Regions from separate parts of the Nocardia sp. PE-7 genome, predicted to be linked through region 1. Evidence: riboswitches for the same ligand, from Rfam matches in the RefSeq annotation. Region 1 holds a riboswitch; the other holds the start of a gene.
What was found. A riboswitch is a leader RNA that binds a small molecule or an ion and turns the genes downstream of it on or off. The one in region 1 is predicted to bind S-adenosylmethionine.
Positions count from the first base shown of each region.

Region 1 (7,639 bases):
GCGCGATCATCGCCATCGAACGCGGGATCGACGGGTAATAGAACGTCGCAGGCTGCGCGACTCCCCCAGCAGTCATGGTCGCAGTGTAAATCCTTGACAGCGAACGGCTTTGGTCGTCGAACCCGGAGCTAGCTCAGGGCGTGGTCGAGGTCGCCGAGGAGATCCTCGAGGTCTTCCAGGCCGACCGAGATGCGGACTACGCCGTCGGACAAGCCGATCGAGGCACGGCCTTCCGGGCCCATGGCTCGGTGGGTGGTGGTGGCGGGGTGGGTGATCATGGTTTTGGCGTCGCCGAGGTTGTTGGAGATGTCGATGATGCGGAGGCGGTTGAGGACCTCGAAGGCTCGCTTCTTGCCGTCGTCGCCGTTGAGGGCGAAGGTGACGACTGTGCCGCCGCCGGTCATCTGTTCCTTGGCGAGGGCGTGCTGTGGATGTGATTCCAGGAAGGGGTATTTCACCCAGTCGATCGAGTTCTTGGTCTCCAGGAACTCGGCCACTCGCAGGGCCGACTCGGTGGAGTGGCGGACGCGCAACGGCATGGTTTCCAGGCCTTTGAGCAAGGTCCAGGCGTTGAAGGGGCTCAGGGCCGGGCCCGTGTGGCGCATCAGGGTTTTGACGGGGCCGTCGATGTAGTCCTTGGCGCCGAGGATGGCGCCGCCGAGGACGCGGCCCTGGCCGTCGATGTGCTTGGTGCCGGAGTAGACGACCACATCGGCGCCGAGCTCGAAGCCGCGCTGGAGCAGGGGGGTGGCGAAGACGTTGTCCAGCACCACCTTCGCGCCCGCGGCGTGGGCGAGCTCGGTGACCTTGCGGACGTCGACGAGGGTCTGCATCGGGTTGGCGGGGGTCTCGAAGAAGACGGCCTGGGTGGGGACGGAGAGAGCCTGTTCCCACTGGTCGAGGTCGTCACCGTCGACGAAGACGGTTTCGATGCCCCAGCGCGGGAGGATCTCGTTGCAGACCACGAAACAGGAACCGAACAGGCTGCGGGCGGCGACGAGACGGTCGCCCGCCTTCAGCAGCGCGCCGAGCGCGGTGAACACCGCCGACATGCCGGATGCGGTCGCGAAGGCCGCTTCGGCGCCGTCGAGCAGGCGGATGCGTTCCTCGAACATCGCCACGGTCGGGTTGCCGAAGCGGGAGTAGACGAAGTGCTCGACGTCGCCGGTGAACGCGGCTTCGGCGGCTTCGGCGTTCTCGTAGACGAAACCCGAGGTCAGATACAGCGCCTCGGACGTCTCGTCGAAACCGGAACGGCGCAGGCCACCGCGCACGCCGAGCGTGCCCGGACCGACGCCCTCTGGCAGTGGCTTGTCGAACGAACCACCGGTGATCATGCTTTTCTCCTTATGCCTGACGCCACGGCAGGCCGACCGCGCGCCAACCGGTGCTGCCGCGCTGACCGAACGCGTCGGGACCACCTTCGAAACCGTCGAGCACGTTGTAGGACGGTGCCACGCCCGCCGCCGTCGCCAGGTTCGCCGCGTGCGCGGAACGCTGACCGGAGCGACACAGGAACACCACCGGTGCGTCGTCGGGGCGACCGGCGAGTGCCTTCTCCAGCTGCACGCCGAACTCCGGGTTGCGCGTGCCGGTGCCGTCGACCCATTCGATGAAATGGGCCGGGCGTTCGATGGAGCTGGTGTCGGGGATGCCGATGTTCGCCCACTCGCCTTCGGTGCGCACGTCGATCAGGACGGCGCCGGGGTGCTCGGTGAGCAGCTCCCACGCCTTCTCAGGGGTGATGTCGCCGGCGTAAGTCATGTCGATCCTCCTGCGTGAATCCGCTCTTGCCGTGCCGGAAGTCCCCGAACACACGGCCAGGTCGTCACCCGGAGCACCCCACCGCGGAGGAGGGTTGCCGACCAGCGAGCCGGGGCTTGACGCTGGCACTCATGACCTTGCGATCTGAGATTGCCTCGGCACAGGTCACCGTGTCAAACGATTCAGAAAGTGCACACCAGCCACGCGCCGTCGACGCTGGTCAGTTTCCAGTTGATCGTGGCCGGTTTGCCGTCGACCACCACGGTCGCGTCGATTTTCGCGCGGTCGCCGTTCACGGTCGCGTTCTCGAAACCCTTGCCGTCGATCGTGACAGCCGATTTCGGGCCACCCAGCCGTTCACCGAGGCCGGAGGACTCTTCGTCGAAGCCGGGGCAGGCCACACCGGTCGGTGGACGCAGGTCGCTGCGCGAGCGGGCGTCGATATAGTTGGTGACGGCGGCCGCGAGACGGTCGGCCTCTGTGACATTTTTCTCAGCGGGCGAGAGCAGTCCGCCCGCCACGATGCCGATGAGCACGATGATCGCGATCACCGCGGCCGCGACGAACGGGACGATGGAACGCTTGTCGGTCTGATCCACCACTACGGGCTGGTCATCCGAGCCTGTTTGCTCCTCGTTCATTGGGTGCCGTAGCGCGGAAGCGCGGTCATCCATGACCGGCAGGAGCACGACAAGTTGATGCCTGGCGCGCCCAGCGCTACTCCTCCTTTCGGAAAGTCAGTTTACGAACAAGCATGTTAATTTGTGAGGCATGAGCGAGGTGGTGAAGCGGGCTTTCAAGTACCGGTTTCGCCCGACCCCGGAGCAAGCCGCTGAGTTGGAACGAACCTTCGGATGTGTACGCAAGGTATACAACCTCGCGCTCGAAGCCCGGACTGCCGCGTGGCAGCGGGGCGAGCGGGTCAACTACAACGCCACGTCGGCGATGCTGACCGAATGGAAACGCGGCGAAGACCTCGCCTACTTAGGTGAGGTTTCGTCGGTGCCGTTGCAGCAGTCGTTGCGGCACCTGCAAGCCGCGTTCGCCAGCTTTTGGGCCAAACGGGCGAGGTATCCGCGCTTCAAATCCCGTAAGAAGTCCAGGCCCAGTGCCGAGTACACCCGGTCAGGGTTCCGATGGAGTAACGGGAAACTGACCTTGGCGAAGATGAGCGAACCGCTCGATATCGTCTGGTCGCGCGGGCTGCCCGGCGATCCCTCCTCGGTGACGGTGTCGCGAGACGCGGCCGGGCGCTGGTTCGTGTCCTTGCTGTGCGAGGACCCCACGGTGGGATCGCTGCCTCGCACCGATCAGACGGTCGGGATCGACGCCGGGCTGACTCATTTGCTCACCCTGTCGAGCGGCGAGAAGATCACCAACCCGCGCCACGAACGCGCTGACCGTGCCCGATTGGCGAAAGCTCAGCGCAACTTGTCCCGCAAGGAGAAGGGCTCAGCCAACCGAGCCAAGGCTCGGCGCAAAGTCGCTCGCGTCCACGCTCGCATCGCCGACCGCAGACGCGACTACCTGCACAAGATCACTACTCGGCTCGTGCGTGAGAACCAAACGCTCGTGATCGAGGACTTGACCGTCCGCAACATGATCCGAGATCACTCGCTCGCGCGAGCGATCTCGGATGCGTCGTGGTCGAATTTCCGGTCGATGCTGGAGTACAAAGCCAACTGGTACGGCCGCGAAGTGGTTGCAATAGATCGCTGGTATCCCTCGTCGAAGCTGTGCTCGGCGTGTGGTGTCCTGCGGAACAAGATGCCGCTCGAGGTGCGTGGATGGGTGTGTGGTTGCGGTGTCCGACATGATCGGGATGTGAACGCCGCGAAGAATATTTTGGCCGCCGGGCTGGCGGTGACAGTCTGTGGAGATGGTGTGAGACCTCAACGGAACCCTCCGGGCGGGCAGTCGTCGATGAAGCAGAAAACCCGACCCGCGAGGGTGGGGATCCCGGTTCTTCATGGCCAGGACGATGTCAAGCTGTAATCCTGACAGGAAAAACAACCGTGCGGGCAGCCACACCGCGCCCCTGGATGCCATATGCGTCGCAGCTAGAATCACACGTGATTGCGGCCTGCTGCCGCAACTCGGCAGCTGCCGGTAAGCCGAAACGGCGACTTAGCCTAAGCTAAGTTGACGCCGTCAAATCAGTTCTCGACCAAAGGGTGCGCGTAGAAATGACCGAACAGAGTGCAGCGACTCGCCCACTTCGCATTGCGATCGTGGGTGCGGGACCGGCCGGTATCTACGCCGCCGACGCGTTGATGAAGTCCGATGCCGACGTGAGCATCGACCTCTACGAGCGCATGCCCGCGCCCTTCGGCCTGATCCGCTACGGCGTCGCCCCCGACCACCCGCGCATCAAGGGCATCATCACCGCCCTGCACAAGGTCCTCGACAAGGACCAGGTCCGCCTGCTCGGCAACATCGACTACGGCACCGACATCACCCTCGACGACCTGCGCCAGTTCTACGACGCGGTCATCTTCTCCACCGGCGCCAACGCCGACCGCGCCCTGGCCATCCCCGGCATCGACCTCGACGGCTCCTACGGTGCCGCCGACTTCGTGTCCTGGTACGACGGCCACCCCGACGTCCCGCGTTCGTGGCCCCTCGAGGCCGAGAAGGTCGCCGTGCTCGGCGTCGGCAACGTCGCTCTCGACGTCGCGCGCGTGCTCGCCAAGACCGGTGACGAACTGCTGCCGACCGAGATCCCGCCGAACGTCTACGAGGGACTCAAGGGCAACAAGGCCCTCGAGGTCCACGTGTTCGGTCGTCGCGGCCCCGCGCAGGCCAAGTTCACGCCCCTCGAGCTGCGCGAACTGGATCACTCGCCGACGATCGAGGTCATCGTCAACCCCGAGGACATCGACTACGACGAGGGCTCCGAAGCCGCGCGCCGTAACTCCAAGCAGGTCGACATGGTCGCCAACACCTTGGAGCAGTGGGCCATCCGCGATCACGGCGACCGCCCGCACAAGCTGTTCCTGCACTTCTTCGAGTCGCCCTCGGAGATCATCGGCGCCGACGGCAAGGTCGTGGGCCTGAAGACCGAACGCACCCAGCTCGACGGCACCGGCAACGTCAAGGGCACCGGCAACTTCACCGACTGGGACATCCAGGCCGTGTACCGCGCCGTCGGCTACCTCTCGCAGAACGTCACCCAGCTGCCGTTCGACGATCAGGCGGGCACGGTGCCCAACGAGGCCGGTCGCGTGATCTCCGACGACACCGCCGAAGGCGACGCCCGCTTCATGCCCGCCACCTACGTGACCGGCTGGATCAAGCGCGGCCCGGTCGGCCTCATCGGCCACACCAAGGGCGACGCCAACGAGACCATCGCCTGCCTGCTCGACGACGCCAAGGGCTTCGCCCCCGCGCCGAAGCCCGAGCTCGACGCCGTCACCGAGTTCCTCGAGGGCAAGGGCATTCCGTTCACCACCTGGGCGGGCTGGTACCGCCTCGACGCCCACGAGCGCGCCCTCGGCGAACCCGAAGGCCGTGAGCGCGTGAAGGTCGTCGAGCGCGAGGACATGCTCCGCGCGTCCGAGCCCAACAAGGCCTGAGCTGCCGCCGTTCCCGAGATAGGGCATTCTGTACAAGTGTTCGATGCCCACGTCCACATCATCGATCCGCGGTTTCCGCTGATCGAGAACGAAGGCTATCTCCCCGAGCCCTACGTGATCGATGATTATCGAAAGCGTATGGCGCACTTCGAGGTTCGCGGCGGTGCTGTCGTCAGCGCGTCTTTCCAAGGCGCTGATCAGACGTACCTGAAGGCAGCACTGTCCGCGCTCGGTCCCGACTGGGTCGGCGTGACCCGACTCGATCTCGATGCCACCGACGACGAGATCCTCGAGCTGGACCGAGCCGGCGTGCGAGCCCTGCGGTTCAATCTCAAGCGCGCCGCCGCCGACATCACCGAGATGACGTTGCAGGCGTTGCGCGCGCACGAACTGGCGGGTTGGCACGTCGAGCTCTACATCGACGGTCAGATGTTGGCCTCGCTGCAACCGGTGATCTCGAAGCTGCCCGCGCTCTCGATCGACCATCTCGGCATGTCCGAGGAGGGTCTGCCGTACCTGCTCGACCTGGTCGACCGCGGCGCGAGGGTGAAGGCGACCGGATTCGGGCGGGTCGAGATGGATGTGGCCGAGACCCTGCGCCGCATCCACACGGTCAACCCGGGTGCGTTGATGTTCGGCAGCGATCTGCCCGGCACGCGCGCCGGCAGGCCGTTCGAGGAGCGCGATGTGGACCTGATCTGCCAGGTGGTGGGCGCGGATATGCACGCGGTACTCGAGGACAACGCCCGCGAGTTCTACCGGCTGCCCGCGGTGCGCCGCGAGCCGGTGCCGCTCCCGCGCGCCGAGAACCCGACCATCCCGATCCCGCGCAACCAACTGCCCGGCGCGGACGAGCACACCCGCCCGCTGCCGGTGATCGAATAGGTCAGCTCACCATCGCGCCGGTGAGCCATACGCCGGCGGCGATCAGCGCGCCGAACAGCTCGACCAGCATCGACAGGCCGACGCCCTTGAGCGCGTGCATCGTCGCGGGCCACGCCAGGTCGTTGGTCTTCAAGCGGTACAGCTCGGCCAGGTAGACGCCGAGCACGAAGCCGATGAACAGGCCGACGATCGGGATCACGAAGAAGCCGACGATGCCGAGCACCCCACCGACCAGCAGCGCACGGTTCGACACCCCGGCTTCGCGCATCCGCTTTCCCGGCCAGGTGTACTTCACGACGCCGGAGAGCACCAGCGCGACGGTCGCGACCGCGAGCACCGTCCAGGCCGTCGCGCCGCCGGTCATGAACGCCCACACCGCGATCGCCGCGAAGATGAGGATCACCCCCGGCAGAATCGGAACGATCACGCCGACGATGCCGACCAGAATGACGAGGCCGACAAGGACCTCACCCCACACGCCCACTACCGGGTCCTCCCGTTGCCGCGCCGAGTCGCGCTCGTGCGAATTCTCGCCCATGCTCTACCCGAGCCGCCACCCCAGCGCTATTGTCAATGTGTCAATACCGTTCGACAACGAACTGAGGTCACCGCGTGAGCACGGAGTCCACCGCCAAGCAGGGGCCCCTTGCGGGCATCAAGGTCATCGAGTTGGCAGGCATCGGGCCTGGCCCGCACGCCGCGCTACTACTGGCCGACCTCGGCGCCGACGTGGTGCGCGTGCAGCGCCCGAATCAGCTGCCCGGCTTCATGGAGCGCCCGCAGTGGCGTGGGCGAACGATCGTCGAGGCGAATCTGAAGGACCCCGCCGACGTCGCCAAGATCCTCGACCTGGTCGAGAAGGCCGACGTGCTGCTCGAGGGCTTCCGTCCCGGCGTCACCGAGCGCATGGGCCTCGGGCCCGACGATGTACTGGCCCGCAATCCGCGCCTGGTGTACGGCCGGATGACCGGCTGGGGCCAGCACGGCCCACTCGCCGATCGCGCGGGTCACGACATCAACTACATCTCGCTCACCGGCGTGCTCAATGCCATCGGGCGCAAGGGCGAGCGGCCGGTACCGCCGCTGAACATGGTCGGCGACTTCGGCGGCGGCTCGATGTTCCTGGTGTTCGGCGTGCTCGCCGCGCTGGTGGAACGGCAGAGTTCCGGCAAGGGCCAGGTGATCGACGCCGCGATGATCGATGGGGCGCTTTCGCTTTCGCACATGATCTGGGGCATGCGCGGGGTCGGCCTGTGGTCCGACGAGCGCGGCACCAACCTGCTCGATACCGGCATGGCCTTCTACGACACCTACGAGACCTCCGACGGCAAGTACATGGCCGTCGGCGCGATCGAGCCGCAGTTCTACGCCGAGTTGCTGGCGGGGTTGGAGATCGACCCCGAAGGTCTGCCGGT
Region 1 covers NZ_CP129614.1:6,524,118-6,531,756, forward strand. Annotated here, with positions in the region: gene QX204_RS30560 (STM3941 family protein) at 1-76, opposite strand, end outside; gene QX204_RS30565 (O-succinylhomoserine sulfhydrylase) at 129-1,337, opposite strand; gene QX204_RS30570 (rhodanese-like domain-containing protein) at 1,348-1,764, opposite strand; SAM riboswitch class IV at 1,782-1,901, opposite strand; gene QX204_RS30575 (Rv0361 family membrane protein) at 1,947-2,363, opposite strand; gene QX204_RS30580 (RNA-guided endonuclease InsQ/TnpB family protein) at 2,536-3,759, shown strand; gene QX204_RS30585 (FAD-dependent oxidoreductase) at 3,951-5,339, shown strand; gene QX204_RS30590 (amidohydrolase family protein) at 5,376-6,224, shown strand; gene QX204_RS30595 (DUF456 domain-containing protein) at 6,226-6,708, opposite strand; gene QX204_RS30600 (CaiB/BaiF CoA transferase family protein) at 6,837-7,639, shown strand, end outside.

Region 2 (7,639 bases), 2.3 Mb from region 1:
GAGAACCTGAGCGAGCACCGCTCCGATCGGCAAGGCCAGGGTCAGCGCGGGAAGCAGTGTCCCGCGCACCCCGGTCCCGCCGAAGGCTGGGAACCAGTGCAGCCGAAAAGAGAACAGTTGCAGCAGGAGTAGACCGGTCCAGAAGGTCGGCACCGAAACACCCAGTGGCGGGAGCGCACTCAGGGTGTTGCGCAGCCACGGCCGTCGCGTGTAGGTAGCCGCGAAGGCCAGCGCCGTCCCACCGATCACCGCGAAAAGCAGTGCGAGAGAAGCCAGCCCGAGCGTGGGTGGTATCGCGTCACCGAGGGCCTCGGTGACGGGTTGGCCGGTGTTGATGGACCGGCCCAGATCGCCGGTGACGGCGTTGCCGAGCGCGGTCACGTACTGCTCCCACAGTGGCTTGTCCAGCCCGTAGCGGGCCTGCATCTGCGCCACCGCGGCCTTGTCGACCGGGGTGCCGAGACCGGCACCGTCGGCCGCCATCGAGACCGGGTCCGAGGGCAGCGCGTACAGCACGAGGAAGGAGATCGTGAACGACGCCCACAGCACCCAGACCGCCTGCAGTACGCGCGAACCCACGTATCGGCCCATGATCAGTGCCCGCTCAGCCAGGTGTCGAAGAACTGCAGGCGCGCCGAGGCTTCGAACTTCAGGTCCTGGGTGTGCCCGGCCGCGCCGATCGCCTGCGACAGTTCGATCGTGGGCAGGTACAGGCCGTTGTCGAGCACCAGCTTCTGCACCGTCGCGAGCAGTTCCTTGCGCGCCGCGGGGTCGCTGGTGGCCAGCTGCTTGTCCAGGGCCTCGTCCAGAGCCGGAATCGGGCCGCGCACGCTGAGATTGCGACCGGCCAGCGAGAACGAGGTACGCAGGATGTCACCGTCGGCGCGAGTGGAGTTGCCGTAGAAGGAGTCGTAGTCCTTGGAGTTCATCTTCGCGGTGCTCTCCGGTCCGGAGACCAGGTCGAGCTTCAGATCCACCCCGACTTGGCGCAGCTGCTGCTGTGCCAGTTCCAGAATCGCCTGGTTGCCCGCGAACACCTGACTGAAGGTCACCGAGAAGCTCAGGCGCTCACCGTTCTTGGCGCGGATACCGTCGCCGCCGGGCACCCAGCCCGCCTGATCGAGGGCGGCCTTGGCCTTGGCCGGGTCGTAGGCGAGCCGGGCCGACTGATCCAGGTAGGCCGGGGTGGCCGAGGCCAGGCTGCCGGTCGCGTACTTGAACTGCGGGCCGAGCACGGTGTCGACGAGCTGCTTGCGATCCAGGGCGGTCAGCAGAGCCACACGGACGGCCTGGTCACGCAGCGGACCACGAGTCACATTGAGCTGGAAGCCGAAGGGGGTTCCCGGGTTGGAGGTGGACAGCACCCGCCCGCCCGTGGCCTCGATCTGCGGCGCGTCCTGCGGCAGCGCGTCGCTGACCGCATCGAGCTGACCCGACGACAGGCTGCCGGTTCGCACACCCGATTCCGGGACCACGGTGAACTCGATCTTGTCCAGGTACGCCTCGCCCTGGTGTCCGAAAACGGCCGAGCCCCAGTTGTAGCCGACCCGCTTGGCCAGCGTGGCCGAGGAGTCCTGCTTCCAGCTGGCGTAGGTGAACGGTCCGCTGCCGATGTTGTCGCCCGCGCACCGCGCCTCGGCGGGCTTGGCATTGGTGGACTGGGCGAGGATGCCCAGCTGCGGGGTCGAGGTGGCCTGCAGGAACTGTGCGTTCGGCTGGCTGAATTCGACCCGGGCGGTGAGCTTGTCGACGGCGGTGGTGCCGACATAGTTGGTGAGATAGCTGACGCCGAGCGCGGCCTTCGCCCCGCCGAGCTTGATCGTCGAGTCGAAGGTGTCGCGCACCGATTCCGCGGTGAGCGGGGTGCCGTCGCTGAAGGTCACGCCGTCGGCGAGCTTGAACGTGAACACCTTCGCGTCCGGGCTGACCTCCCAGCTCTTGGCCAACCAGGGTGTGATCGCGCCGGTCTTCGGGTCCTGATCGGTGAGCGAGTCGACGATCTGGCGGGCGACATAGATGGTCTGATTGCTGGCCGACTGCGCCGGATCCGAGCAGGTCGGGGCCTGCGAGAGGCCGTAGCGCAGCGTGCCGCCGGGCTGCGGCGGTCCGGCCTGACCTCCCGAGCCGCCGGAGTCGCTGCCACACGCGACCACCGTGGTGGCGGCGGCCAGTGCGCCGGCGAGGGCGGCGATGCGATGACGGGGACGGATCACGAGGTAACTCCAGAGAATTGACGGCCGGTGGCCAGGGGACGGCTGGGGATGCGGCGGCGCAGTTCGGGCGCCACCTCGGCCTGGAACAGTTCGAGACTGTCCAGGTATTGGTTGTCGGTGCGGCCGTCACGTTCGGCGGACAGGTGGATGACCTCGTGCCCGAACTGCTCGTGATAGCGGCCGACCTTGTCGATCACCTGCTCCGGGCTGCCGATCAAGGCCGAGGAGCGGGCGACGAAGTCTTCGATGGTCTCGAACACGACCGGATTGCCGATCTTGCGCTGCAAGGCGGTGCGGGCCTCGTAGAGCGGCCGGAACACCTCGACGGCCTCCTGCGAGGTGCGTGCGACGTGGAAACCCGCGGTGCCCGCGCCGACCAGCGCGTCGGCCGGGTCGTGACCGTAGTGCGCCCACTGCTCGCGGTAGTGGCGGATCAGCTCGGCGTACGGCTCGATCGGGTTGGTGACATTGGCCGAGAACACCGGGTCACCGTGGCGCGCGGCCAGTTCCACCGATTCCTTGCTCGTCGCGCTGCCGTGCCAGATCCGCAATCGCGGCTGTAGCGGTCGCGGCAGGGCCTTGGCGGCGGTGAGGGAGGGCCGGAACTGTCCCGACCACGTCACGTCGTCGCTGTCCCACAGCTTCCGGAACAGTTCGTACCCTTCACGATTGCGGTCCCACTGATCCTCGGTGGTGACGTGATAGAGCTGCGCCTGTGCCGCGCCGTTGCCCTTGCCGATGATCAGTTCGAGCCTGCCCTCGGACAGGTTGTCCAGGGTGGAATAGTCCTCGAACGCGCGCACCGGATCGAGCAGGCTCAAGGTGGTGACCGCGGTGAACAGGCTGATCCGCGAGGTGAGCGCCGCGATATGGCTCAGTACCACCGGGGGAGCGGCGGACAGGAACGGATCCTCGTGCCGCTCACCGACAGCGAAGCCGTCGTAGCCGAATTCCTCGGCGCGCCTTGCCTGTTCGATCACCTCGTGCAGGCGATCGCGGGTCGACGGCACCACGCCGGTGACCGGATCTGGCACCCGGGTGATCAGCGTCATCAGCAGGAATTTCATGCGGCGGGCTTCTTCGGCAGACCGGGCGGGTTGATCCGCGACTCGGTGACCTTCTCCGAATCCAGGCCCCAGCGGTCGAGGATCTTCTGGTAGCTGCCGTCGGCGATCGCGTGCTGCAGCGCCTTGTGGATCGGGCCGATCAGGCCGTTGTCCTTCTTGGTGAGCGCCGCGATCTCGCCCTGCAGCTGCTCACCCGCGCCCGAGAACGTGGCGATGATCTTGCCGTCACTGGTGGCGGAGTGGTACACGGCCGCGGGGTTCGGGCCGATGTAGCCGTCGATGCGCTTGGAAGCCAGCGCCAAGTAGTAGTCGGTGCTCTGCTGGTAGTAGGCGATGTCGATCGGGGGCAGACCCTCGGCGACGTTCTTCTCGTTCCAGCTCACCAGCAGCTGTTCCTGGTTGGTGCCCGCGCCGATCCCGATCCGCTTGCCCGCCAGGCTCTTGCGGTCGGTGTAGGTCAGTGGGCTGTCCTTCGGGACCTCGAGGGCGACGGTATCGGTGCGGTAGGTGGCGAAGTCGTACTTCTCCTTGCGCTCCTCGGTGACGGTCACGTTCGAGATGAACGCGTCCACCTCACCGGAATCCACGCGCACGAAGTTCTGCGACCAGTCCGCCACCTGGATGTCGAGCTTCAGGCCCAGGATGTCGGCCACCAGGGTGGCGAAGTCGACCTCGGAGCCGATGACGGTCCGGTCGTCGGTGGCGTAGAACCGCAGCGGCGGTACGGAACCGGCGGGACCGGTCACCACCAGCGTGCCGCGGTCGCGGATGGCCTTGGGCACCTCGGCGGCGATCGCGTCGACCTTGGCGGCGCGCACCCTGCCCTCCTGGGCGGGGGACAGGTCGTAGGTGACCGCACCGGCCTGCACGGTGTCGGCGGCCTCGGGATCGGCGGTGCAGCCTGCCGTCAACAGCGTGGCCGCCGCGACGATGCCGATCAGTGTGGAGAGCTTCATCAGTGTCGAACCTGTTCGTGGAAGGGATGATCAGCGCACGCGCGACAGGAATGCCTGCGTGCGTGGATGTGTCGGTTGGTCGAGAACGGTGGCCGCCGGGCCCTGTTCGACGATCTGTCCTTCGTCGAGGAACACCACGGTGTCGGCGACCTCACGGGCGAATCCGATTTCGTGGGTGACGATCACCAGGGCGGTGCCGCTGTGCGCGAGATCGCGGATCACCGCGAGGACCTCGCCCACCAGTTCCGGGTCGAGTGCGGAGGTGGGCTCGTCGAACAGGATCAGCCGTGGCTTCAAGGCGAGCGCCCGCGCGATGGCCACGCGCTGCTGCTGTCCGCCGGAGAGCCGCCGGGGGTAGGCGTCGACGAAATCGGCCAGGCCCACCCGATCCAGGAGCTGTTTCGCCTCGGCGACCACCTCGGCGCGCGGGCGGCGCTGCGCCGAGATCGGGGCGAGCACCACATTGTCGAGCACGGTGAGATGCGGGAACAGGTTGAACTGCTGGAACACGAAGCCGATGTGGCTGCGCTGGGCGCGCACCGCGTGGTCGGGCAGCGAACGCAGGATGTTGCCCCGTTGCCGGTAACCGATCAGCTCACCGTCGACGTGCACCGTGCCCGCGTCCTGCGCTTCCAGATGGTTGAGCACCCGCAGCAGCGTGGACTTGCCGGAGCCGGACGGCCCGATCACGGCGACCACCTCGCCGGTGCCCACCGCCAGATCCACGCCACGCAGCACCTCGGTGCCGTTGTAGGACTTGCGGATTCCGCGCGCCAGCACCGCTGCGGTCATCGGGTTGCTCCTCGGGGTGCGGCCGCACCGGCGGCGATCTCGGCGACCTTGGCGCGGACCCGCTGCCACGGTGTCGGCGGCAGCTCGCGGTGCGCGCCCTTGGCGTAGTGGCGTTCGATGTAGTACTGGACGATCGACAGCGCGGTGGTGAGCACGATGTACCAGACGGTCGCCACCATGAGCAGCGGCACCACTCGGCCGTTGCGGCCGAAGATCACCTGCACCTGGTAGAACAGCTCGGCGATCGCCATCACCGACACGATCGAGGTGCCCTTGAACAGGCTGATCACCTCGTTGGCCGCGTTCGGCAGAATCGAGCGCATCGCCTGCGGCAACACGATCGTGCGGAATTGCCGCCAGCGCGGAATGCCCAGCGCGGCGGCGGCTTCGAGCTGACCGTCGTCCACGGCGAGCAGACCCGCACGGATCAGTTCGGCCGAGTACGCCGCCTGATGCAGGGCCAGACCGATCACCGCCGCGGTGAAACCACTGATCACGCCGTTGACTTCGAAATCGAAGAAGGCCGGTCCGAACGGAATACCCACGGACAGGCGGGGATACAGGTACGCGATGTTGAACCAGAACAGCAGCTGCACGATCAGCGGGATCGAACGGAACGCCCAGATGTAGGTCCACGCGATCACCCGCAGGACGGGATTGTTCGACACCCGCCCGATCGCCAGCAGCGTGCCGAGCACGAAACCGAGAACGGTGCCCCACAGGGTCAGCTCGATGGTCACCTTCAGCGCGGCCATCACCGACTTCGCGGTGAAGTACTGGGCGAAAGTGCCCCAGTCCCAGCCCGGATTGGTGATCAGACCGTGCGCGAACTGGGCTACCACCACGAGCGCGACCGCCCCGACGGCCCAACGCCACGGGTGCCACGATCCGGCGATCCGGGGGAGATCCTCGGGCGCCTTGTCGGCGGATTCCGGCTCAGTGGGGGGAGCGTCGCCGGGCGGTAAGGGCGCGGTCTCGGCGCCGGATACGGCAGACGCGGTCATGGGAGTCCTTCGAAAAACAGTGGAACGAGGCACGGTGACCTCCACCCGGCCAGCGACGGGTTCGCGATCTGGCGGCGCTCAGACCCGACACGCCGTCGCTGTCACCCGGCACTGGTCGATATGTCGGCGGCGGTAGCCCACGGTCAGCACGAAAATCTCCTCCATCGATCCCGGCAGAAGCACCCACACCCCGAAACGGGCGGGTTGCTGCGACGTCATCGAGCCAGGTCTCTCGGTCGCTCTGGATGGTTGCGCCCCGGGTTCGTGGCCCGAGCTGAATCAGCATGTGGCATATGCACGACTGCGCACAACGGTAGAAATCATCGTGAGCGCAGAGCTTGGAGGCGGCCGTGGACGCAGTCATAATTGCCCCGGTTCGGCGTGGTCAGTGACCCGCGGACGGTCGTGATCGGGGGGCGAGACGATCGGTCGTCCACGCGGGTGACACGGGAGTGCTGCGCGGTGGTCGCCGGATCGGGCGGCGAGTTGCGGGCGGACATCGAGCTGCGGTCGCTGCGAGATTGCGACGCGCCGAACGGCGGGTTACTTCACCTGCCCTGATTCACTCCTCGCACGCGGTAGCGTCGGGCTCCTCTGCGTCGATGAGGAGTACGTCGTGATCATGCCGCGTCGTTCCACCACACTGACCTCGCTGATGGCATGCGCCGCCGCGCTGCTGCTGGCCGTGCCCTCGGCCGCCGGCGAACCGGCCGCGCCGGTGACGCCTGTTGTCACCAGGGACGCACCGAACGCCACGCCCGCGGCGGGGCCGGGTGATCTGCTCGCTGCCTACCAAACCGTCGTCGAGACGCTGAAAGCCATGGGGATCCAGCCGTTCCTCTACCCCACGGTCGCCGCGAACTGCACCGGTGACGGTGCGGGCCTCGTCCCGGCGGTCGCGGGCGCGGTACCCGGCCCCTGGCCGACGAATTCCCTCCCGCTCCCCGGGCTCGATCTCTCGGCCGTGAAATCCGGTCAGACGCTGTTCACCTTCCTGCCCTACGGGCTCGCGCCCGACACCTCCGCCACGAAGACCTCCGGCATGCAGGTGGCCTGGCTCAATATCAGCACCGGGCGGGGCGGGATGGCCTCGATGGGTCCGATCGCCGACATCGTGCGTGCGATGGTGCCGCCCGAGGTTCCCGTCGAGTTGCGTCCGCTCGCCGAGACCGCCATTCGTGACTTCCTCTTCGCCGCGATCCCGGTCGGCGGTGTTCGTGCTGTGCCTGTCGATACCGGTCGGGGCACTGTGCTGGCCGCCGTCTTCGGCACCACCGACAACGCGGGCCGGTCCTGTTTCTTCTTTCCGACCATCGGGATCACCGAAGTGGAGTGAGCGCACCGTCCGACGGTGGGGCTCAGGCGCGTTGGGCGACCGGGTTGTCGGGAGTGACCAGGGGGCGCTGTTTCCAGCGCAAGCGTCCGGTGCGGTGACGATGGTGCGAGCGGATCCACAGGCTGAGGTAGTGGGCCACCGAGAGCGGGTGGGCAACGGCCGAAGCCAGGTCGGGACCCGTAGGCGCTCGACGGGTCTCGATGGTGCGGGCGGTGATTCGGCTCGTGACGGCGGCCAGGTAGCCGAGCAGACCTGCCCGGCGGGTGCGGCC
Region 2 covers NZ_CP129614.1:1,566,456-1,574,094, forward strand. Annotated here, with positions in the region: gene QX204_RS07360 (ABC transporter permease) at 1-591, opposite strand, end outside; gene QX204_RS07365 (ABC transporter substrate-binding protein) at 594-2,213, opposite strand; gene QX204_RS07370 (LLM class flavin-dependent oxidoreductase) at 2,210-3,280, opposite strand; gene QX204_RS07375 (ABC transporter substrate-binding protein) at 3,277-4,236, opposite strand; gene QX204_RS07380 (amino acid ABC transporter ATP-binding protein) at 4,267-5,028, opposite strand; gene QX204_RS07385 (amino acid ABC transporter permease) at 5,025-6,032, opposite strand; SAM riboswitch class I at 6,191-6,284, opposite strand; gene QX204_RS07390 (hypothetical protein) at 6,655-7,368, shown strand; gene QX204_RS07395 (glycosyltransferase family 2 protein) at 7,391-7,639, opposite strand, start outside.
Region 2: it holds a riboswitch for S-adenosylmethionine, as region 1 does, so the genes downstream of both, QX204_RS07385 (amino acid ABC transporter permease) here and QX204_RS30570 (rhodanese-like domain-containing protein) in region 1, are expected to answer to the same signal.